DNA from 3 places in the Pseudomonas taetrolens genome. Region 3 is predicted to be linked to each of the others. Evidence: riboswitches for the same ligand, from Rfam matches in the RefSeq annotation. Region 3 holds a riboswitch; each other region holds the start of a gene.
The links. Region 3 has a riboswitch for cobalamin ahead of DQN55_RS11110 (ABC transporter substrate-binding protein). Riboswitches for the same ligand answer to the same signal wherever they lie in the genome.
Positions count from the first base shown of each region.

Region 1: it holds a riboswitch for cobalamin, as region 3 does, so the genes downstream of both, DQN55_RS10470 (CbtB domain-containing protein) here and DQN55_RS11110 (ABC transporter substrate-binding protein) in region 3, are expected to answer to the same signal.
Region 2: it holds a riboswitch for cobalamin, as region 3 does, so the genes downstream of both, cobO (cob(I)yrinic acid a,c-diamide adenosyltransferase) here and DQN55_RS11110 (ABC transporter substrate-binding protein) in region 3, are expected to answer to the same signal.

Region 1 covers NZ_LS483370.1:2,274,000-2,281,311, forward strand. Annotated here, with positions in the region: gene DQN55_RS10445 (fatty acid cis/trans isomerase) at 1-747, shown strand, start outside; gene nfuA (Fe-S biogenesis protein NfuA) at 859-1,443, shown strand; gene cobM (precorrin-4 C(11)-methyltransferase) at 1,551-2,297, opposite strand; gene DQN55_RS10460 (cobalamin biosynthesis protein) at 2,374-2,787, opposite strand; gene DQN55_RS10465 (CbtA family protein) at 2,784-3,485, opposite strand; gene DQN55_RS10470 (CbtB domain-containing protein) at 3,497-3,688, opposite strand; cobalamin riboswitch at 3,782-3,995, opposite strand; gene DQN55_RS10475 (response regulator) at 4,048-4,410, opposite strand; gene DQN55_RS10480 (response regulator) at 4,669-7,312, shown strand, end outside.
Region 2 covers NZ_LS483370.1:1,180,668-1,187,979, reverse strand. Annotated here, with positions in the region: gene cobD (threonine-phosphate decarboxylase CobD) at 1-182, opposite strand, end outside; gene cbiB (adenosylcobinamide-phosphate synthase CbiB) at 175-1,083, opposite strand; gene bluB (5,6-dimethylbenzimidazole synthase) at 1,080-1,730, opposite strand; gene DQN55_RS05705 (cobyrinate a,c-diamide synthase) at 1,727-3,040, opposite strand; gene cobO (cob(I)yrinic acid a,c-diamide adenosyltransferase) at 3,051-3,662, opposite strand; cobalamin riboswitch at 3,742-4,041, opposite strand; gene DQN55_RS05695 (PQQ-dependent sugar dehydrogenase) at 4,171-5,478, shown strand; gene DQN55_RS05690 (C40 family peptidase) at 5,563-6,102, opposite strand; gene DQN55_RS05685 (C40 family peptidase) at 6,247-6,870, opposite strand; gene hda (DnaA regulatory inactivator Hda) at 7,078-7,312, opposite strand, start outside.
Region 3 covers NZ_LS483370.1:2,422,268-2,429,579, forward strand. Annotated here, with positions in the region: gene DQN55_RS11090 (OprD family porin) at 1-1,225, opposite strand, end outside; gene DQN55_RS11095 (pseudoazurin) at 1,222-1,662, opposite strand; gene DQN55_RS11100 (ABC transporter ATP-binding protein) at 1,685-2,476, opposite strand; gene DQN55_RS11105 (FecCD family ABC transporter permease) at 2,473-3,477, opposite strand; gene DQN55_RS11110 (ABC transporter substrate-binding protein) at 3,486-4,499, opposite strand; cobalamin riboswitch at 4,643-4,837, opposite strand; gene DQN55_RS11115 (acetyltransferase domain-containing protein) at 4,861-6,033, opposite strand; gene DQN55_RS11120 (OprD family porin) at 6,281-7,312, shown strand, end outside.

The DNA of each region.
Region 1 (7,312 bases), 150 kb from region 3:
CGCAACGGCGCCGAGGTCAACTTCTTGCGCCTGATGCCTGCCGGGCAGAGAGCCGGGATTCTGGGGGACTGGTACCAGAACAGCGGCAAGCTGAAAATGTGGATGGACTACCAGAAAATCGATGCCGATACCCCGACCGGGATCAAGCTCGATCCAGCCGATCCGAAGCGTGACTTTGCGCTCAAGCTGATCGAGCGTACCGGTACCTTGAATGCGCGTCCCGATCCGATCAACCGTTGCACGGGAGCGTATTGTTCTCGCCCGGGCATTGATCAGGAGTTCCAGTACGCCGAGCAGGCCCTGAGCCGTCTGGCATCACGTCCTGCGGCCGGGCTGGCAGTGATCAACCGCATGCCTGAAGCGAGCATGTTGAGGGTCGAAGGTGCCAGCGGCAAACGGATGTTTTACAGCGCGCTGCGCAATCGGGCGCACACCAACGTGGCCTTCATGATGGGCGAGGAGTACCGTCTGCAACCCGGGCTGGACACCTTGACCCTGTATCCGGGCGTGCTCAGCAGTTACCCGAACTTCATGTTCAACATTCCGGCGGCAGAGGTTGAAGCGTTCGTTGAGGCGATGGAGAAATCCCGTGATCAGGCAAGCTTCGACGCCATCGTCGAGCGCTGGGGCGTTCGCCGCAGCCACCCGCAGTTCTGGCAGTACTTCCATGATATTGGCGAGTACATTAATGAAACCGACCCGGTCGAGGCGGGCGTGCTGGACATGAACCGCTACGAGAACCTGTAAAGGCCCGGTTATTTTGAATACCTGGGGTGCTGCTTTCCTGACAAAAATACTAGGACTTTGTCAGGCGCGCCGATTGGCGTAAACTGCGCCCCATGTCTGCGAGGAGATTCCATGAGCGCCATAACGATTACCGACGCCGCCCACGATTACCTGGCTGATCTGCTGTCCAAGCAGAACACCCCGGGCATCGGCATCCGCGTCTTTATCACCCAGCCCGGCACCCAGTACGCTGAAACCTGTATTGCCTACTGCAAGCCGGCTGAAGTCAAACCTGAAGATACGGCCATTGGCCTGAAAACCTTTACGGCCTGGATCGATTCGTTCAGCGAACCGTTCCTTGACGATGCCGTGGTGGATTACGCCACCGATCGCATGGGTGGCCAGCTGACCATCAAGGCACCAAACGCCAAAGTGCCGATGGTCAATGCCGACAGCCCGATCAACGAGCGCATCAACTACTACCTGCAAACCGAGATCAACCCGGGCCTGGCCAGTCACGGCGGTCAGGTCAGCCTGATCGAAGTGGTTGAAGACGGTATTGCGGTGCTCAAGTTCGGTGGCGGTTGCCAGGGCTGCGGCCAGGCGGACGTTACCCTGCGTGAAGGCATCGAGCGTACCCTGCTTGAGCGAGTCCCGGAGCTCAAGGGTGTACGTGATGTGACCGACCACTCGCAGAAAGAAAACGCCTACTACTGAGTCATCGGTAACAGGGTGTTCGCTGCAAGGCAGATGAAAAAACGGTGCCCCGTGAGCACCGTTTTTTTATGCCCACGACACAGGGCGGCTGTGTCGTGTGGGGTGATTCAGGGCCGGTACAGATGCGCATGGCCTGCGCGGTACAGCGAAGAAGCCGAGAAGCTGTCGTTGGCCAGTACCCGTCCCACCAGAATCAACGCTGTACGTTTGAAACCCTTGGCTTGAACCTTCGCCAGAATGTCTACCAGAGTGCCTTGTACCCAGTCCTGATCGGGCCAGCTGGCACGGTGGATGACGGCAATCGGGCAGTCGCTGCCGTAGTGTGGCGTCAGTTCGGCGACGATCGCCTCAAGGTTCTTCACCCCCAGATGAATCGCCATGGTTGCCTTGTGCTGTGCCAGGCTGGCCAGTTCTTCGCCTGCCGGCATCACGGTTTTTTCCGCGTAGCGGGTCAGGATCACAGTCTGCGAGATATCCGGAAGAGTCAATTCTGCGCCGAGTATCGCGGCGCAGGCGGCGGTGGCGGTGACCCCGGGAATGATCTCGAAGGCGATACCCAGCTCACGCAGGCAGCGAATCTGCTCGCCAATCGCGCCATACAGCGAAGGATCGCCGGAGTGTACCCGGGCTACATCCTGGCCCTTGGCGTCTGCGGCCTTGATCAGGGCGATGATTTGCTCAAGGTGCAACTCGGCGCTATTGATCACCTGTTCAGCCTGATGGCCTTCAAGTACTGCGGCCGGCACCAGCGAGCCCGCGTAAATGATCACCGGGCAGCTGCGGATCAGGCGCTGGCCCTTGACGGTAATCAGCTCTGGATCGCCGGGCCCGGCACCGATGAAATAAACAGTCATGGCAGTCTCTGGAAAAGGTCGAGATAGAGCTGTTCTTGAACAACGCTCATAGTGAGGCAGGGGATTATCCCGGTTTTTACCCGGCGCAGGCCAATGCAAAGGTTGCCACCGGCGAATGCTTGCGGGTGATCAACAGGCGTGCCGGGGTGCCAGCCAGTTGCCCGGCCAGCGCCAGGGCTGAACTTTCCGCAACGCCAAAGCAACCGGTTTGCTCGAATGCAATGGCCGAGCGCTGGCTGAGCTGTGATGCATAAGGCGCTAGCCGCTCGGCATTGAACAAGGTCAATGGCAAGGCGAGCCGTGCCTCCAGCTCGATCAGCCCCGGCTCCCCGCGTTTGTGTTCGATACTGGCCAGGCCGCAGATCGCGCTCAGGGCAATCCCGGCCTCCCTGAGTGACGCTTCGATCAGTGCCCATAAATCATCAGCACTGCAACCCTGGCGGCAGCCTAGGCCCATCACCAGGACGGGCGCCGAGGCGGGCCTCATCATGCCGGGTATTGATCCTGCGGATTACGCCGGAACAACCAGGTGCTGATAACACCCAGGGCCAGCCAGAACGCCAGGTTGGTCAATTGCGAGGCGATCTTGAACTGTGATTCCAGTTCTTGCGGGGCCAGACTGGAATGCACCAGCGGTTGAGGCGCGCCAAAGACGTGGGGTACCAGCACGATGGCCACCGCCAGTAGCTTCAACGCCCAATGTTTGCCAAAGGCCAGCAGTGCAATGCCGACAGCGGTCGAGGCGGCCGTAGTGATCCACCAGATCTGCCGTTGCAGCAAGTCAGCCGCCGCCGTGCCTGGCAACTCGGGTGGTAGGCCCAGGGTTGGCGCCAGGCAGAACGTGGCATAACCGGCCAGGCCCCAGAGCAAACCCTGAGAGGTGCGCGTGGGTCTGCGCAAGGTGTACAGGCCGGCGAGCATCAGGGCAAAACCCACCGCAACCACCAGATTGCCACCTGTGGTCGACAGCACGCGCTGCCAGCCATCTTCCGGTTCCCAGGCTTCAGCGTCGTGGGCATGGCCGGCTACGCTGCTGTTTGCATGTTCATGTACTTCGCTGGCAGCCGGTGTTTCGTAGGTTTCTGCCTGGAGAATCAGCGGGGAGACCCACAGGCTTTGCAGCACCGTCAGCAACAACGCGGCCAGCAAGCCGGTGAACCCGGCGGTTTGAGCAATACGCTTGATCATGGCAGGCAGTCTCAATGGCACGGAAAGGCCGCGCTGTGACGGGTGTCATGCGCTGCGTTGTGAACGGCCTCGATATGCGAGAAGCCTGCAAAGTAGACGAGGAAAGCTCCCAGCACCGTGGCACCGATGGCGACGGCAAGGCGCTGGCTACGGGTGGACGTGGCGGCGGTGGCTGAGTGCGTGTGGCGGGTGCTGATGGACATGGCGCTGGCCTCGGGTCAGGCAGCGGGCATCAGAGCGCAACAAACCCGCGAACGAAGCTCGCAGGGTTCAACAGCGCCCGCCCACCGCGGGTTTGTTATTTACGTGACCAGGCCGGTCTCCGGGCTTGCGAGGGGCTCATGCCATCTGAGCCTGCAACATCACCTTCCCATGCCTGAGCACAGTGGATTAGATGTTTCTCTCGCTTACCGTTGCGGGGGCAGCGCCGGACTTGTCAGGGCGATTAACGCCTGACGCACCGGTTTCCCGTTTCACCCAGTGAAGGGCACCTGATACAAGATGTGTAGGAGAGCACAGCGGCAAGCCACCGTCAATTCGCCATGGCCTGCAAAAAGCCGGGTCAGATCCCCAGCATGCTTTTGACCTTGTCCCGTAACTGATCAATCGAGAACGGTTTGCCAATTATCGCCATGCCTTCCTCAACCTCAACGGTATCCGCGTAGCCACTGGCAAACAGGATGGGCAGTGACTGGCGCAGCTCACGGGCTTTTTGTGCCAGCGCCCGACCGTCCATGCCTGGTAGTCCGACGTCGGTCATCAGCAGATCAATACGCTGATTTGTATCTTCAAGCAATTCAATTGCCCGCGCGCTGCCGTCAGCCTCAAGCACGCTGAAACCCAGCTCTTGTAGTACGTCGACAATCAGCATGCGCACGATGTCGTCGTCTTCGACCACCAGGATGGTGGAGGGTGTTGCAGGCATAGTGGTTACCCCAAGAAAATATTGAGCGCGGGTGAAGGGGCCAGGGAGTGCTGGCAGGCAGTGCCAAGATGTAGCCCGGACATGTATCCGCGCCTGTACAAAAATTACGTCTGTACAAGTTCTGCCAGAATAGCGCTTAGCGATAGGTGTAGGCAGATTTATGTAAGAAATTTAGCGATTTCGCGTAAGAAAATAGCTTGTACCGGGGGTTATCCGGCAAACTTGCGGTTTTTTATGACTGTCCACGGGCCAGAAAAAATGAAATCACCTGCAGCAGTTGATGAGAAAAGCTTCCGCAAGCTCCTGAGTCGCAACGTCGGTTTGCCCTTGGGTGTGGGCGTGCTTAGCGCCGTGCTGTTTGTGGCGATGATCAGCTACTTGTTGACCGTGATGCAGTGGCTCGAGCACACCGACCGGGTGATCAGCAATGCCAATGAGGCCGTCAGACTGGCAGTCGATCTGGAAACCGGCATGCGCGGTTATCTGATTACCGGTGATGAGCATTTCCTTGACCCGTATGAAGTGGCCAAACCGCAAATCAAGGCTCAACTGCTGACTCTGCAAAACATGGTCAGTGATAACCCGCAGCAGGTCGATCGCCTCAAGCGCCTGGAAACCTTGCAGTTGGACTGGAGTGAGTACGCCCAGTCGATGATTGACATGCGCCGTAATCACGGTGACTACAGCGCTGCCGTTCAGGCCGGGCGCGGCAAGCAACTGAGTGATCAGGTGCGTAAGGAATTCGACAACTTCATTGCGATGGAGCAGCAGTTGCGTGTGGCGCGCAGCACGGACGTGAGCCGCACGACGTTTATCAGCATCGGTCTGTATTTGATCTTTGTCCTGGGTGTCAGTGGTCTTCTCGCCTACATTGGTCGCCGTGATTTGCTCAATCTATCAAGCAGTTACAGCGCGACGTTGGCGTCGCAGCTGCAGACGGCCAAACGCCTGGAGCATCAGGGCTGGCTGCGTAACGGGCAAACCGAACTGGCGGAACAGGTGCTGGGCCGCCTGACCCTCAACATGCTGGGGCGCAACATTCTGCAGTTTTGCGCCCAGTACCTGGGCGCGGTGGTCGGCGCCATTTATGTGCGTGAAGACCATGGCGGTCTGAAGCGTGTGGCCAGCTACGGGTTTTCCAGGGAGCAGGAAGCCCGGGACCAGTTGATCCATAACGATGAAGGCCTGGTCGGTCAGGCCGCGCAACAGGATCAACTGATCCGTCTGGACAATGTTCCGGCGGATTATTTCAAGGTCAGTTCAGGGCTGGGCGAAGGCACGCCGGGTAGCGTGATTATCGTGCCGACCAGTGACGATGACCGGGTTAACGGGGTTGTCGAACTGGGTTTTCTGCGGCCGCTGGTTCAGCGCGATATCGAACTGTTCGAGTTGATTGCCGACAATATCGGCATGTCCATCGAAGCCGCGCGCTATCGCCAGCGCCTGCAGGAAGTGCTGGCCGAGACCCAGCAGTTGAATGAAGAGCTGCAAGTGCAGCAGGAAGAGCTCAAGACCGCCAATGAAGAGCTGGAAGAGCAGTCGCGCATCCTCAAGGAGTCGCAGACCCACCTCGAAACCCAGCAGGCAGAGCTGGAACAGACCAACGAGCAACTGGCAGACCAGGCACTTGCGCTGGCCGGTCAGCGTGATGCGATGGACCAGAAGAACAATGAACTGAATCGGGCCCAGATCCAGCTCGAGGAGCGGGCCGACGAGTTGCTGCGCTCCAGCAAGTACAAGTCCGAATTCCTGGCCAACATGTCTCACGAGCTGAGGACGCCGCTCAATAGCTCATTGATCCTGGCCAAACTCCTGTCGGAAAACCCGCAGGGCAACCTTTCGCCCGAGCAGGTCAAGTTTTCCGAATCGATCTACTCCGCCGGTAATGACTTGCTCAACCTGATCAACGACATCCTGGATATTTCCAAAGTGGAAGCGGGCAAGCTCGAAGTCCGCCCCGAAAATACCGGTGTGGCACGGGTGGTGGAAGGTCTGCGCGGTATGTTCGAGCCGCTGGCCGCGGACAAATCCCTGAACTTGCGGGTTGAGTTGCAGCCCGGCACGCCGGCGATGATTTATACCGACAGCCAGCGACTGGAGCAGATCCTGAAAAACCTGCTGTCGAATGCGATCAAATTCACCGAGAAAGGTCAGGTCAGCCTGACCGTAGCGAGCCAGCCGGGCCACGGCATTGTCTTTGCCGTGCGCGACTCGGGTATCGGCATCGCTCCAGAGCAACAGGAAAGCATCTTCGAGGCCTTCCGTCAGGCGGATGGCACCACCAACCGGCGCTATGGCGGTACTGGCCTGGGGTTGTCGATTTCCCGTGATCTGGCGAACTTGCTCGGTGGGAACATCAGCGTTGTCAGCGAGCCGGGGCAGGGCAGTACGTTTACCCTGGTGTTGCCTGAACAATTCGTTGAGCACGATGACCAACAGCCACCGATTCCGCTCAGTGCGCCGGTGCGGGTGGCTCCGGTGATGCCAAGGCCCGTGCCTGCGCCGATAGCCGTGCCGGTGGTCGAGATACCGCGATTCATGGATGACCGGGAAAAGGCCCCGTTCGCCACGCGTTGCATTCTGGTGATCGAAGATGAGCCCAACTTTGCGCACATCCTCTTCGATCTGGCGCATGAACTGGGATATCACTGCCTGGTGGCCCATGGGGCGGACGAAGGTTTCAACCTCGCGGCGCAATTCCTGCCTGATGCCATTCTGCTCGACATGCGCCTGCCGGACCAATCCGGCCTGACCGTGTTGCAGCGGCTCAAGGCATTGGCCCCCACCCGGCACATCCCGGTGCACGTGATCTCGGTGGAAGACCGCATCGAAGCCGCAATGCACATGGGCGCCATCGGTTACGCAATCAAACCGACATCCCGTGAAGAATTGAAAACCGTGT
Region 2 (7,312 bases), 1.2 Mb from region 3:
TAGGTACAGGCCGCTTGTTCTAGCCCGTCATCGGTTTCCGGCAACCGCGCCCAGGCACGCTCGGGGATCACGGGAATCGCAAAAGGCCAGGGCGCCAGGCCGCTGGACAAGTCCAGCCATTGCGCCTCGGCGATGCCGTAGTGCAAGGACGCTTGGCGTAAACGTCCACCATGCTCAAGCATAGAATTCACTCCACATGCACAGGATCAAGAGCCACAGCCATACCCCTCGCTGCACCAGTTGCCAGCCACGGCCAATCGAGTCGGCATCGGCGGGCACGCCTTCACCCAGTTGCGCACGCTCATGCAGTTCACCGTGATAAATCGCCGAACCGCCCAATTCGACGCCCAAGGCACCGGCACCGGCCGCCATGACCGGCCCCGCATTGGGGCTGTCCCACTGCGGGGCCTGTTTGCGCCAGCACTTCAAGGCCAGGCGGGTTTTACCCAGTACGGCATAAGTCAGCGCCACCAACCGTGCAGGAATGTAGTTGAGCACATCGTCGATCCGGGCGGCGGCCCAGCCAAAACGCTCAAAGCGCTCATTGCGATATCCCCACATGGCGTCCAGCGTATTGCTCAGGCGATAGAGCACCACGCCCGGAGCACCGGCGACGACAAACCAGAAAATCGCGGCAAAGACCGCATCGCTGCCGTTTTCCAGTACGGACTCGGTCGCCGCGCGGGCGACTTCGGTGGAATCAAGTTCGCTGGTCTGACGGCTGACCAGATAACCGACCCGTGTACGTGCCTCCTCGAGATCATTGCTGCGCAAGGCTTCAGCCACGGGCTGCACATGTTCGCCCAGACTGCGCATTCCGAGCGCGCAGTACAACGCCAGGATATCTACCAGCCAGCCGATATAAGGCAGCCAGGACAGCGCAGTCGCCAGAATCGTCAGCGGAATGACCGTCAGCACCCAGGCGGTAACGCCATGACTGCGCCAGCCACGGCCGCCGGAATTGAAACGCTGCTCAACGCGACCGGCCATGCGGCCGAACGCGACCAGCGGATGCCAGCGCTTGGGCTCACCGAACAGCGCATCCAGCGCCACCCCGGCCACGCACAGCAACGCCACACTCATGGACTCACTCCCCAATAATTCTCATACACCAGCTCACTCAGCGGACGCGCGCGCGCCCACCCTTCCAACACCAGCATCGGCGCCGGATAAAAGGCCTCTACCGGCCCCAGACACAATACCGCCAAGGGCTTGGCACCCGCTGGCAACCCCAGTAAATCAGCCAGCGCCCGCGGCTCGAACAATGACACCCAGCCCATGCCCAGCCCTTCGACGCGAGCGGCCAGCCACAGGTTCTGGATCGCGCAGGACAACGAGGCCATGTCCATTTCGGGCAGGGTACGGCGACCGAATATGTGTTTTTCCCGGTCATCCATCAACGCGGCCACCAAAACCTCGGCACAGTCGTTGATCCCTTCGACCTTCAGGGTCATGAACTCATCGGAACGCTCGCCCAGCGCTTCAGCAGTACGCACCCGCTCCTCCTCCACCAGGGCCTGGACCTTGCCGCGCAACTCACGGTCGGTGATGCGGATAAAGCGCCACGGCTGCATCAGCCCCACACTCGGGGCCTGATGCGCCGCCTCCAGCAGGCGCGCCAACAACTCAGGCGCTACCGTGCCACCACTGAAGTGACGCATGTCACGCCGCTCGGCGATGGCCCGGTAAACCGCTGCACGCTCTTGGGGACTAAACGCGTTGTCGCTCATGGCACCTTCACGGCGCAGGGTGCGAACAGCGCAGCAATGGCCTGGGGGTTGGACGGAAAGTAAAAATGCACATAAGAAGCCGTCATTCGACCTTCGCGATAGACCGCTTCGGCCCCACGCCCACCGTTGGGACTAAGTCCGCGGGCGATGGGTTGCAACTCCGTATTGGTCAGCGAATGATGATAGGTATGACCGCGCAACAGCCCTTCAGGCATTTCCACGGCCTGCAAGGCCAACGCGGCCAGACGCTTTTGCATCGTTGCTTCGCCCGCCAGCAGCCCGACCAGCTCGGCACGCTGGCCGTCGGTATCGGTCAGGGCATCCAGCAGATACAGCATGCCACCGCACTCGGCCAGCAAGGGCTTGCCGGCGTCATGGTGTGCACGAATCGCGGCCAGCATCGAGCGGTTGCGTGACAGCTCAACGTGATGCAGTTCGGGATAACCGCCGGGCAAATACAGGCTGTCAGCTTCTGGCAACTGCGTGTCGCGAATCGGTGAGAAAAATACCAGCTCAGCGCCCATTTCCCGCAACAACGCCAGACTCGCACCGTAGGTGAAGGCAAAGGCCTCATCGCGAGCCACGGCAATGCGCACGCCGGCCAGCAATGGCTCGACCACCACCGGTTCAGGGGCTGCAAACTCGACCGCAGGCGGCAGCGCTACCTCGCAGGTGCTGGCCAGTGCATTGGCTGCCGCGTCGAGACGGGCATCAAGGTCATTCAGCTCACTGGCCTGGACCAGCCCCAGATGCCGGCTCGGCAGCTCAATCCCGGTTTCGCGGGACAGCGCGCCGTACCAGCGCAAGCCTTCGGTCAGGCTGCCTTCCAGCAACTGCGCATGGCGTACGGTTCCCACCCGATTGGCCAGTACTCCGGCAAACGGCAGGTCCGGCTGATAGCGCGCCAGGCCCAATGCCAGCGCGCCGAACGTCTGGGCCATGGCGGTGCCATCAATGACGCCCAGTACCGGAACCCCGAAATGCCGCGCCAGGTCGGCGCTGGAGGGTGTGCCATCAAACAAGCCCATCACACCTTCAATCAGGATCAGGTCCGCCTCTGCGGCAGCTTCCCATAGCAAGCGGCGACTTTCATCGGCACCCACCATCCACAAATCCACCTGATACACCGGCGCACCACTGGCGCGCTCCAGGATCATGGGGTCGAGAAAATCCGGGCCACATTTAAACACCCGCACCTTGCGCCCCTGATTGCGGTGCAATCGGGCCAAGGCGGCTGTAACAGTGGTCTTGCCCTGACCGGAAGCCGGTGCGGCAATCAATACCGCCGGGCAATGACGCGACTCTCTCATGCTGAAACACTCACAGTTCGATGCCTTTCTGAGCTTTGATACCGGCCTGGAAGGCATGCTTGATCACACCCATTTCAGTCACGGTATCAGCCAGATCAATCAATTCGGGTTTGGCGCCGCGCCCGGTGACCAGCACATGCTGCATCGGCGGACGGGCCTGCAGGTCAGCCAGCACCTGCTCAAGGTCGAGATAGCCATGCTTGAGGGCGATGTTCAGCTCATCCAGTACCAACAGGCCGATGGCGGGGTCACGCAGCATCTCGCGGGACACTTCCCAGGCCGCTTCGGCAGCCGCGATGTCACGCTGACGGTCCTGGGTTTCCCAGGTAAAACCTTCGCCCATCACGTGATAGCGCACCTGCTCCGGGAAACGGCGAAAGAACAGCTCTTCACCGGTGCTGTTGCGCCCCTTGATGAACTGCACCACACCACACTGCATACCGTGGCCCATGGCCCGGGCCAACATGCCAAATGCCGAGCTGCTTTTGCCTTTGCCATTGCCGGTCAACACCAGCAGCAGCCCGCACTCGTTCGGCGAGCTGGCAATGCGCTCATCCATGACGGCTTTTTTGCGCAGCATGCGCGCCTGGTGACGTTCGTCGCGTTCGGGGGATTCGTTCATGGCAGCTCTCCGTTGGGGCTGAATTAAGCAAACGGGAGGCGGGGGGAATTCAACAACGACACACCATCGCCCGCCGCGAGTGTGCTGGATGGATCAGGCCGGTCTCCGGGCTCATGAGCGGACCATCCCCAGGGACAGCACCTGACACGCGCCTTCCCATGTACAAGACACAGTGGCGTCCGGAGCTGGCCAGGCCATTGCGACGCGTAATGCGTGTCAATGAAATAGCGGCAGACCCTGGCGTGGCATTGACTCATTTACCGTTGCGGGGGCAGCGCCGGGATCGTGACGTTTGAACCGCTCCAACACGTCCTCACCGGCTTCCCTGTTTCACTCTGTCGACCGTTTGCCACAGAGCACCTGAAACAAGCGGCAAAGGTTAGAGGGTTGGGGGTGGAGCGTCAATTAAAGGTGCGCTGCAATACGCCTGAATACGCACACAAACCTGAACCTTTGAGGCGCTATGCTTCTCTATAGATTAACCCGCCCGGACCTTATGGAGATTCACATGTTCAAGTGCCAGCACGCTGTTGTCATCGCACTTGCGGCAGGATTGGCCGCCTGCGGTGAAACCTCGACCTTGCAAGTGAGCGACGGCACTGGACCTTCGCCGAAACTGCCCGAACCCAACAAGACGCTGATACCCACCGTCAATATCGCGCCTGCTGTTGGCTGGGCGCCCGGAGCCACACCCATAGCCGCTCCCGGGACTAAAGTGGCAGCATTCGCCGAAGACCTTGACCACCCCCGTTGGCTCTATGTACTGCCCAACGGTGATGTACTGGTCGCCGAAACCAATGCCCCGCCCAAGCCGGACGACAGCAAGGGCATTCGTGGCTGGGTCATGGAAAAGGTCATGGGCCGGGCCGGGGCTGGCGTACCCAGTGCGAATCGCATCACGCTGTTACGAGATGCTGACCACGATGGCATTGCGGAAACCCGTAGCGTGTTTATCCAGAATTTGCACTCCCCCTTCGGCATGACCCTGGTCGGCAATGACCTGTACGTGGCGGATGCCGACAAGTTGCTGCGCTTTCACTACCAGGCTGGCGATAACATCCTCAACACCCAACCCACCAAAGTGGTGGATTTACCGGGCGGCCCACTTAACCACCACTGGACCAAAAACGTCATTGCAAGCCCGGATGGTAAAAAGCTGTATGTGACCGTCGGTTCGAACAGCAACGTGGGCGAAAACGGCATGGATCAAGAAGAGGGTCGCGCCGCCATCTGGGAAGTTGACCCGGCCACCGGCAGCCACCGTATTTTTGCCTCCGGCTTGCGCAATCCTAACGGCATGGCTTGGGAGCCAACGTCCGGCAAGCTCTGGACCGCTGTCAACGAACGCGACGAAATCGGCAGTGACCTGGTTCCTGACTACATCACCTCAGTGCAAGACGGTGGCTTCTATGGTTGGCCTTACAGCTATTACGGGCAGCACGTCGACGTTCGGGTCGAGCCGCAAAATCCGGCACTGGTGGCCAAAGCCATAGCACCGGATTACGCCCTCGGCCCGCACACGGCTTCTTTGGGCCTGAGCTTCGCTGAAGGCAGCACACTGCCCAACCTTACCGAGGGCGCATTTGTAGGCCAGCACGGCTCCTGGAACCGCAAGCCGCACAGTGGCTACAAAGTGATTTTCGTGCCCTTTGCAGACGGCAAACCCACAGGCATGCCGGTAGACGTGCTGACCGGCTTCCTCAATACGGATAAAAAAGCCATGGGCCGCCCGGTTGGCGTAGTGATAGATAAACAGGGTGACTTGCTGGTAGCCGATGATGTAGGCAACAAAATTTGGCGGGTGTCGGCACAATGAAACTGTAACCCTGTAGCCGCTGCCGCAGGCTGCGACACTGATCGCCGCCTCGCTTCGCTCCTCAGCGGCTACAGAGGTTCGATGTTACGGCAAACGTGCCAGATGCTGCTCGTTCGGCAGTACGCGTTTGGCGTTGAGATAGGCTTTTTGCCAATAGGCTTTGGACAGACTGTCCAGCTTGACCGTGCCGCCCGTAGCGGGTGCATGCACGAAGCGGCCTTCACCGACATAGATACCGGCATGACTGACCTGCGAGCCGCCGCTGGTGGCAAAGAACAGCAGATCGCCAGTTTGCAGCTTGTCTTTGCCGACATTCGGCGCACTCATCACAATCATTTCACGTGTCGAGCGCGGCAACGAAATACCCGCCGCGTCGTTGTAGACGTACTTGATCAAACCACTGCAATCGAAACCTGAATCCGGAGTATTGCCGCCCCAGCGATAAGGTGTGCCGACCAGACCCAAGGCACGAAACAATACGTCGGCGGCAACGGGCGAGAACTGTTCTGAGGGCGGCGCATACACCCGGGGCTTTTGGGCCACTGGCGTCGGAGGGGTATGGCTTGCGCAAGCACTGAGCAGTGCTGCTAAGGTAAGAAGAGCGACTCGGGCCATGGTCGACATAAACAGAATGTTCCTGATTCTGGATACGGCAACATGGGCCGCGAACCCTGAAACCGCGCAGAGGGGATCTGCACGGTTTCAAGAATTTAAGAATGCGACTGAATTCTAGCCCTTAGAGAGCAAACTTCAAGTAAGACTTTAACTTTACTTGCGGGCAACTACGCTTGTAGGTGCCATCGCCAAGGCCCGTTTGGCCTCCATAAAGGTCTTGCTCCAGTAGCTGTCACCCAACTTGTCAATTCGTACACCCCCGCTGCGACGGCTGCTGGAGTGAATGAACTGGTCATCGCCCAGGTAAATCCCGGCATGACTGACACGACCACGACCGTTGGTGCTGAAGAACAGCAAATCACCCGGCTTGAGGTTATTTCGTGCGACGAGCGGTGCGTCAACATTGATCATTTCCCGAGTGGATCGCGGCAATTTCATGCCGGCTTCCTCGCGAAACAGATAACCGATAAACCCGCTGCAATCGAAACCCGACTCGGAGGTGCCGCCATAACGGTAACGGGTGCCGATCAAGGACATGCCGCGCTCAAGAATACTGTCAGCCAAGGCTGGCAGCGCGTAAGGTTTGCTGTTTTCGGAGAATTGAGCCAACTCTTTTTCAGTCGCCAGTTCTTCCTGATAAAGAGCGGAAGCTTGGGATGGAGTCGACTTTTGCACCTGAGATTCAGTGACATGCTGGGACACTGGAGTGTGTGCAGCGCAGCCAAACAACAGGGTAACGAGTGCGAGGGGCACGAGGGGTGCGAAGCGATTTAGCATGGGCACGACCGTGGCTTGTAGGAATAATTGTCGCGACTATGCCCTCTATGATCCTCATTTGCAAATTCAATCGATCTAAATGTGACTTGGTGGTTTCATCCCGACATCTAAGGGCTTACACCCCTGACACTGAAAGCTGCGCGCGCAGCCCTCTGAAGCGCGGGTTTTCTGGCGCCTGAAAATTGCCGGCACCAGTGAACAGCCGCCTTACCAGCCGAGGGTTTCTTTCAGGAAGGGGATGGTCAGCTTGCGCTGCGCTTGCAAAGACGCCTGATCGAGACGCTCGAGCAACTCGAACAACGCGCTCATGCTGCGGGTTCCGCGCGTAAGTATGAAATGCCCGACCTCGTCGGTCAGGTGCAGGCCGCGACGGGATGCGCGCAACTGCAAAGCCCGCAGTTTGTCTTCGTCTGACAAGGGGCGCATCTGGAAAATCAGCGCC
Region 3 (7,312 bases):
CGGCACCGCTCTGTACCACATAGCGCGCTTCCAGATCCCGCTCCCAGTGCTTGCCTCCTTTTCCGTAACCCAGATAGGCATAACCGCCCCGTGGGTCCACATGGCTGCCGTCAATCTGGCTGCCGCGCACATAAGCCGCGCTCAAGATCAGGCCCGGCATGCCCCAGGGCGTCATTGCAAGGTCGTAGCGTGCTTGCCACGATTGCTCGTTGGGTGCGTTGAAGTCAGACAATTGCAGTGCGTTACTGATGAAAATGGCGCCGCGGGTCACGTAGTCGAACGGGGTGTCACCGTGAACTTTCTGATAACCCAGGCTGAAGCTGTGCGGGCCTTGGGCATAGGTGCTCAGCAAACTCCAGGTGGTGTTGTCGATGCGTCCTGACAGTGCCTTGCCTTCATCCGTGGTGCGATAAAGGTTGAGGTTGAATGTCAGTGAACGGTTATCGTCAATGGCGTGGCTGAAGGTGCCGCCCAGGTAATGCTGGTTCCAGGTGTCTTCATAGCGCGAGCTATAAAGGCTGGCGCTGAGGTGCTTGTCAGGGGTGTACACCAGCCCGGCAAGGTCGAATGCATCGCCCTTGAGCGCATTCGAGTAGTTCACCGCAAAGCCCTGGTTATGGCTGCTGGCGTTGCGGTCGGTGCTCTCGGTGAAATGCCCGGCAACCATCTTCAGGTGGTTGAACTCGTTGCTGGTGAGGAACACACCGGTCGCTGTTTCTGGCAGTAATCGGCTGTCAGATGAGCTGAACACCGGTGTTTTCACCCGCTGTTCGCCGTAAGAGACAACGGTTGAAGAGATGCGCAGCTTTAACGCGGCGCCCCCTCGGCTGTAATTGTCCTTGGGGTGACCGTCATTATCCAGACTGAGCAAGCGCGCTTTGCCGGCCCGGCCACCACCGCTGTCCAGCTTGAGCCCGAGGTAGGCGTGGGCATCGACGCCTGCCCCGATCAAGCCCTGGGTAAAACCCGACTGCCAGGTGCCCATCAGGCCGTAGGCCCATTCTTCGGCGGCGTCATTGCGCTCTGAGCGAGGCTTGTAAGCATTGCGTGCAGCACCGTTACGGTCGCCGTGGCGATATTTACGACTGTCGTAGACCGTGCGATTGAGCACGCTCCAGGTGCTGTCTTCGATAAAACCGTTGGCGCTGGACTGGTCGGAGTCGGCCATGACCATCGGGCTGACAAGAGCAATCAACAGCGCGGAACGGCTGGCAACGGCAGTCATTTCGCGACCTGGCGGGACTGAAGGGCAAGGTTCAGGCGATCCAGCGTACGCTTGGGCAGCGTGGCAGGCAACACAGGGGCTGTCGCTGAAGGTGCGCCGACCTGGATCAACATCACCATGCCCATTGCCAGGTGTGGAATGCACTGGATGCCGTAGAGGCCCGGGACGGCAAAGGTCTGCTCTGTCTCCTGGTTGATCTGGCCCTTGAACGCCTGTGCGCCTTCAGGCAGCACGTCCGGCAGGCTGGCGGCGTTGTGACCGCTCTGGGTCGGGATGAATTTGACCGTATCACCGGGGGCAATCTGCAGGTAGTCCGGCTCATACACCATGCCCGCGTGAGCACTGCGGGTGAGCATCTTGACTTCATGGACTTGTCCGAGCGCAGACGAGCAAAGAACGGCCGAGGCCAGTAATAGTGTCAGAGAAGAAATTCGCATGTGTCGCCATCCATAAAAACGATCAAGAGGAACGAAATCGCAGAATCTGCGCACCGTCAAAAGGGTCGGTCAGGTAATGCGCCTGCACGCCGAACGTGGTCAGCAACCGCTGTGGCGTCAGCACGGCCAGTGGTTCGCCCAGGGCCACCAGCCGGCCCCGGTCGAGGATTGCCAGTCGATCACAGCTCAATGCCTGATTGAGGTCATGCAACGCAATCAATGTGGTAACCGGCAGGGCCTGGACGCCTTTGAGAATGGCCAACTGATGCTGGATATCCAGGTGGTTGGCGGGTTCATCCAGCAACAGGATTTGTGGACGCTGGGCCAGTGCCCGGGCGATATGTACACGCTGGCGCTCGCCCCCCGAGAGGCTGCCCCAGGTGCGACTGCGCAAATGTGTGGCATCCACATCACTCAGTGCTTGCTGCACAATGGCATCGTCATTGCGCGACCACGGGCTCAGCGCCGAGAGCCAGGGCGTGCGGCCCAGGGCAACCGCGTCGAAGACACTGATCGAATCATGGGTGTCGGCCTGTTGCTCAACCACCGCGAGCATTTGCGCAATGCTGCGTCGGGACAGATGCTTGAACGATTGCCCCTGCATCTGGACGCTGCCGTGGCTGGCCGCACGCAAACCGGCCAGCAACTTGAGCAGGGTGGACTTGCCCGCACCGTTCGGCCCGACGATTCCCAGCGTCTCGCCGCGCCGGACATTCAGGTCGATGCCGTGCAGCAGTTCAACATCTCGAACCCGGTACCCCAGGTTTCGGCAACTCAGCACAGCTTCACCAACCAGGGACGCGATGGCATTCATCGGGCAGGCCTCCGGCCAATCAGGATCAAGGCAAATACCGGGGCGCCCACCAGTGCCGTCACCACGCCAACCGGAATCACCTGACCCTTGATCAGGGTGCGCGACAGGATATCGGCGGCGATCAGGAACAAAGCCCCGCCCAGGGCGCTGGCAGGCAGCAAACGCGCGTGGCCGGTACCCAGCAACAGTCTGGCGGCATGGGGGATGACCAGCCCGACAAAACCAATCGAGCCGACGATCGAAACCATCACGGCGGCGACCAATGCCGCACAGCTGATCAACGTGAACTGCACCCGCCGTACCGGGATGCCCAGCGAAGCCGCGGAGTCCGCACCGAAGGTGAAGGCATCCAGTGCACGTCGGTGCCACAGGCAAACCGCCAGGCCGAACAGCGCGACAGGCACCGCCAGCCCTACGGAGGGCCAACGCACGCCACTGAGATTGCCCAGCAGCCAGAACATGATGCCGCGGGCCTGTTCGGCGCTAGCCGATTTGGTAATCAAGAAGGCGGTGATGGCATTGAACAGCTGTGAGGCTGCAATACCCGCGAGAATGATCTGCCCGGTGCCGCTGGCCGGCCCGCTGACACGGGCCAGCAATATCACCAGGCCGAAGGCGGCGAGGGCACCGGCAAAGGCCCCCACAGACAGCGAGATCGCCCCGGCCCCCAAACCCAGCAGCGCCACCAGCACCGCGCCGGTCGAAGCCCCGGCGGAGATACCCAACAGATAAGGATCGGCCAGCGGATTACGCAGCAACGACTGCAGGATCACCCCGCACGTGGCGAGGCCCGCACCGCAGGCCGCAGCCACCAGTGCCCGGGTCAGCCGGTAGTTCCAGACGATGCCTTCGTCAATCGGGTCCAGCACATGCCCGGCGCTCCACAGCTTGTTGGCCAGCACCTGCAAGACCACACGCGGCTCAATGGCGGTTTCACCGATGGCGACACCGGCGAGCAGCATGCACAACAGCGTAGCGCCGGCCAACAGGGTGTGGATCAGCCGTGCCGTCATTTCGGCAGGTCGAAGCGGTTGATCGCTGTCGCGAGCGTTTCAAGGCCGTCGAACATCCGCAGGCTGGCCTGCATGGCGTGGGCGTCGAGGATAATGATGCGGTTGTGTCGGACCGCATCCATGTTGCGGGTCACAGGGTCGGTACGCAGGAATTCGAGTTTCTTCTGGTAATCATCAGCCGGGAAGCGACGGCGATCCATGCGCGCAATGATCAGGAACGTAGGGTTGGCCTTGGCGATGGTTTCCCAGCCTACGGTTGGCCATTCTTCGTCGGACGCCACGACATTGCGTACCCCCAGGGTGTTGAGCATGAAATCGGGGATGCCTTTGCGGCCGGCAACATAGGGGTCGATGTCCAGGTCGGCACTGGAAAACCAGAACAGCGCGCTGGTGTGCTTGAGGGCGTCACGGTTCAGCGCTGCGGTCGACGTTGCCACACGAGCCTTGAGTTCCGCATTGAGCTGTTCGCCCCGGGCCTGGACATCAAAGATTTCGGCCAGCTGGTTGATGCTCTTGTAGACCGTATCAAGCGTGAAGGGCTGCAAGCGGGTGCCATCGGCGCCCACCAGGTTGTCTTTGCCCTCACAGTCGGAAGGCATCAGGTAGGTGGGGATATTCAGTTCCTGAAATTGCTCACGAGTACCCACCACACCCTGCGGGCCCACCATCCATTCCAGTTGCGCCGTCACCAGTTCCGGGCGCTTGCCGATCACGGCCTCAAAGCTCGGGTCGTTATCAGCCAGGCGTTCAACCTTGTCGTTCTGGGCCTTGTACTTCGGCAGTACATCGTTGAACCACAGTGAAGTGCCGACCAGTTTGTCACCCAGGCCCAGGGCATAGAACATTTCGCTGTCGGCCTGGCCGATGGTCACGATCCGGCTCGGTGCGTGCTGAAAGGTGAGGGGAGTACCGCAGTTTTCGACTGTCAGGGGGTAATGCGTCGGGGCTGCTTGGGCGAGAGCGGATAAACCCAGACCGCTGATGAGGGTGACAAGGCGAGGCAACAGCATGATGCAATCTCCATTTGATCGTACACAGAACAGGGGGGTGTACAGCCTGGAAACACATCATCGAGCACTGCAACGAAGGCAGTGCAAGGCCGGTCACCGAAGTGCCACGCAGCAAGGATGTCCTCCCCGGACACCCCGCCGGTTAGTTTTTGTGTTCGCCGGCAGGTCTCCTGACTGATGCGTCATCGCCTGGCTCCAGCCTTCCCGGGGGTTATCCCAGTGGCAATCAAGGAGCAGGCTCAGCACCTACAGTTGCGGGGGCAGTTCCGGTTGATGCTCTGCGAGCACCTCGGATTCCCTTTTAATCCCATGCGGGGACCGGCGGCGGCATGTTAAACGAACACACAGCCGGGTGTCCGCATCAGAAGTATTTCAGCCATTGGATATCCCGGCGGCGGGCCTTCAGTCCGGCAAACCAGCGCACCGGCACATACAGCGCAGCCGCCAGTAACACCGAGGTCAGCCAGACCGGCCCGATGCTGTCAAAGCCGAAATAGTCGCCATGGTTGAGCCCGAACAGCGCAACACTCGCCAGGTACAGCAACTTGAGCACATACAGGTGCAACAAATAGAAGAACATCGGCGCGGCGCCAAATACCGCCAGGATGCTTATCCACTTGCGTTGCCCGGCGCGTTCAAAACCCAGCAACAGCAGCAGGCCCACGCCCAGCGTCAGGGCAAGGAACAGCAAGGACGGCGGGTATTTAGTGATGTTGAAAAAGCTCATCAGGGTCTGGATGGCATGGGCATGGGTGAACCACTGCGCCTCGCCGTAACCATTGAGCAGGCGCAAGGCGACAAAGCCCGACAGCGCACCTGCAGCGGCGAGCAATAAACAGCGCTGGCGGGTGGTTGCACTGGCAGCCCGGGCAAACCAGGGCCCCATGCAATACCCCAAGGCAATCACGCCGATCCATGGCAATACCGGATAGGACGTGCGCAGGCGCAAGCTGTCCGAAAATTCGATCCAGCCACGGTCATGCAGTATCGCCCACGGCACATGCATCACTGATCCGGGTGCAAAGTGCAGGCTGTCCAGCAGGTTATGCCCGGCAATGATTGCAACCCCCAGTACCAGCAGCAACGGTCGCGGCAGCCACACCAGCGCAGCCAGGGCGATCATGCTGATGCCAATCGCCCAGATCACTTGCAGGTAGATCACCGTCGGCGGGAACTGGAAGGTCCAGGCAAAATTGACCAGGGTGAATTCCAGCACGACCAGGAACAGGCCCCGCTTGAACAGAAACGCCGATACATCGCGTTTGCCCTGATATTTTTCGCCGTACAAAAATGCCGAAAGCCCAGTGAGCAGCACGAATACCGGTGCGCAAAGGTGCGCAAGCGTGCGGCTGAAAAACAGAGAAGGATCGGTGGCGTCGATGCTCATCGGATCGACCACCTGACGGTGCAGAAAGAAGGTTTCGCGCACATGGTCCAGCAACATGAAGATGATCACCAAACCCCGCAGGGCATCAATGGACAACAGGCGCTGGCTGGCTGGAGGAGCGGCGGAAGCGTGGAGAACGGAAGTCATGGAAGGATCGCTGGCAGAGGGCATTTAACAGTATTTCGTTATCTTATAACGTTTCTATTCTTCAGCGCCAGAGGCTGAACGCGGTAAATGAGCTGGTGGTGTGCGAGGCGCAGATCTCGTTAACAGAACGCTTCGCAGGAAATGGATATCGATCTGCAGGATTCGGCTATTCCCCATAAATCCGTCTCCCTAGTCTGACTAAGGCTGAAAAAGCAGTTTCGACAATAAAAATAAGAGTAACGATGCCATGCGAGAAGTAGACGTTCATGCGGTCCGCTGTACCCCTCGTTTTGCCGATTTCTGGCCAGCACTCAGGAATGACTGCACACACCGCCAGACGACAGCTCTCGCACCACAATCAAGGCGCGGACGTGCCGAAAAAATCAACATAGCAGGCGCTTCACTGGTACTGGCCATCAGCTTTCCGGCACAGGCCGATTTTGTGGAGGACAGTCATCTAAGCCTCGGCCTGCGCAATTTCTATCTGGACCGCGACTTCAAGCAGAATGATGCCCCCAAATCCCGGGTGGGCAGCTGGAGCCAGGGCTTCGATCTGGTATTCAGGTCCGGGTTCACCGAAGGACCGGTGCAGTGGGGGCTGGATGCTTCCGGTCAGTATGCCTACCGCCTGGATGGTGGCGGCGGACGAGGCCCGGATGCCGTCCTGCCTTACGACGACAGCAAGGGCCGACCGGTAACCGATTACGGTCGAGCCGGCGTGACCGGCAAGCTCAGGTTCGCCAACACCGAGGTCCGTGTCGGTGAGCATCGACCCACGCTGCCGGTGGCATACACCGACGACTCCCGGCAGTTGGTCACCACCTATGAAGGCGCGACCCTGGAATCAAAGGACTGGGCCGGGTGGACACTCAATGCGGGGCGCTTCTGGAAAATAGCGACCCGCGAGTCCAGCAATCGCGAGGATATCTATCTGTTCGGCGATACACCGCAACAAAGCAGCGACGGACTCAACTTTGCCGGCGCCCGCTATGACTTCAGCCCGACACTCAACGCTACTTACTATATAGCCCAACTCGAAGACATCTATCGCCAGCACTATCTGGCTGCGGCCCACACCACCCAGTTTGGTGAGGGCTACAGCCTTAAAACCGATGTTCGCTATTACAACACCCGCGAGGAGGGCGCCAGGCTCTCCGGCGATTTCGACAACCAGGCGCTGGGCCTCATGACCGCTCTGCGCAAAGGCGCACATACCTTCACCGTCGGCTACCAGCACATGAGTGGTGACGACGCCTTTCCCTTGCTCAACGGCTATGCG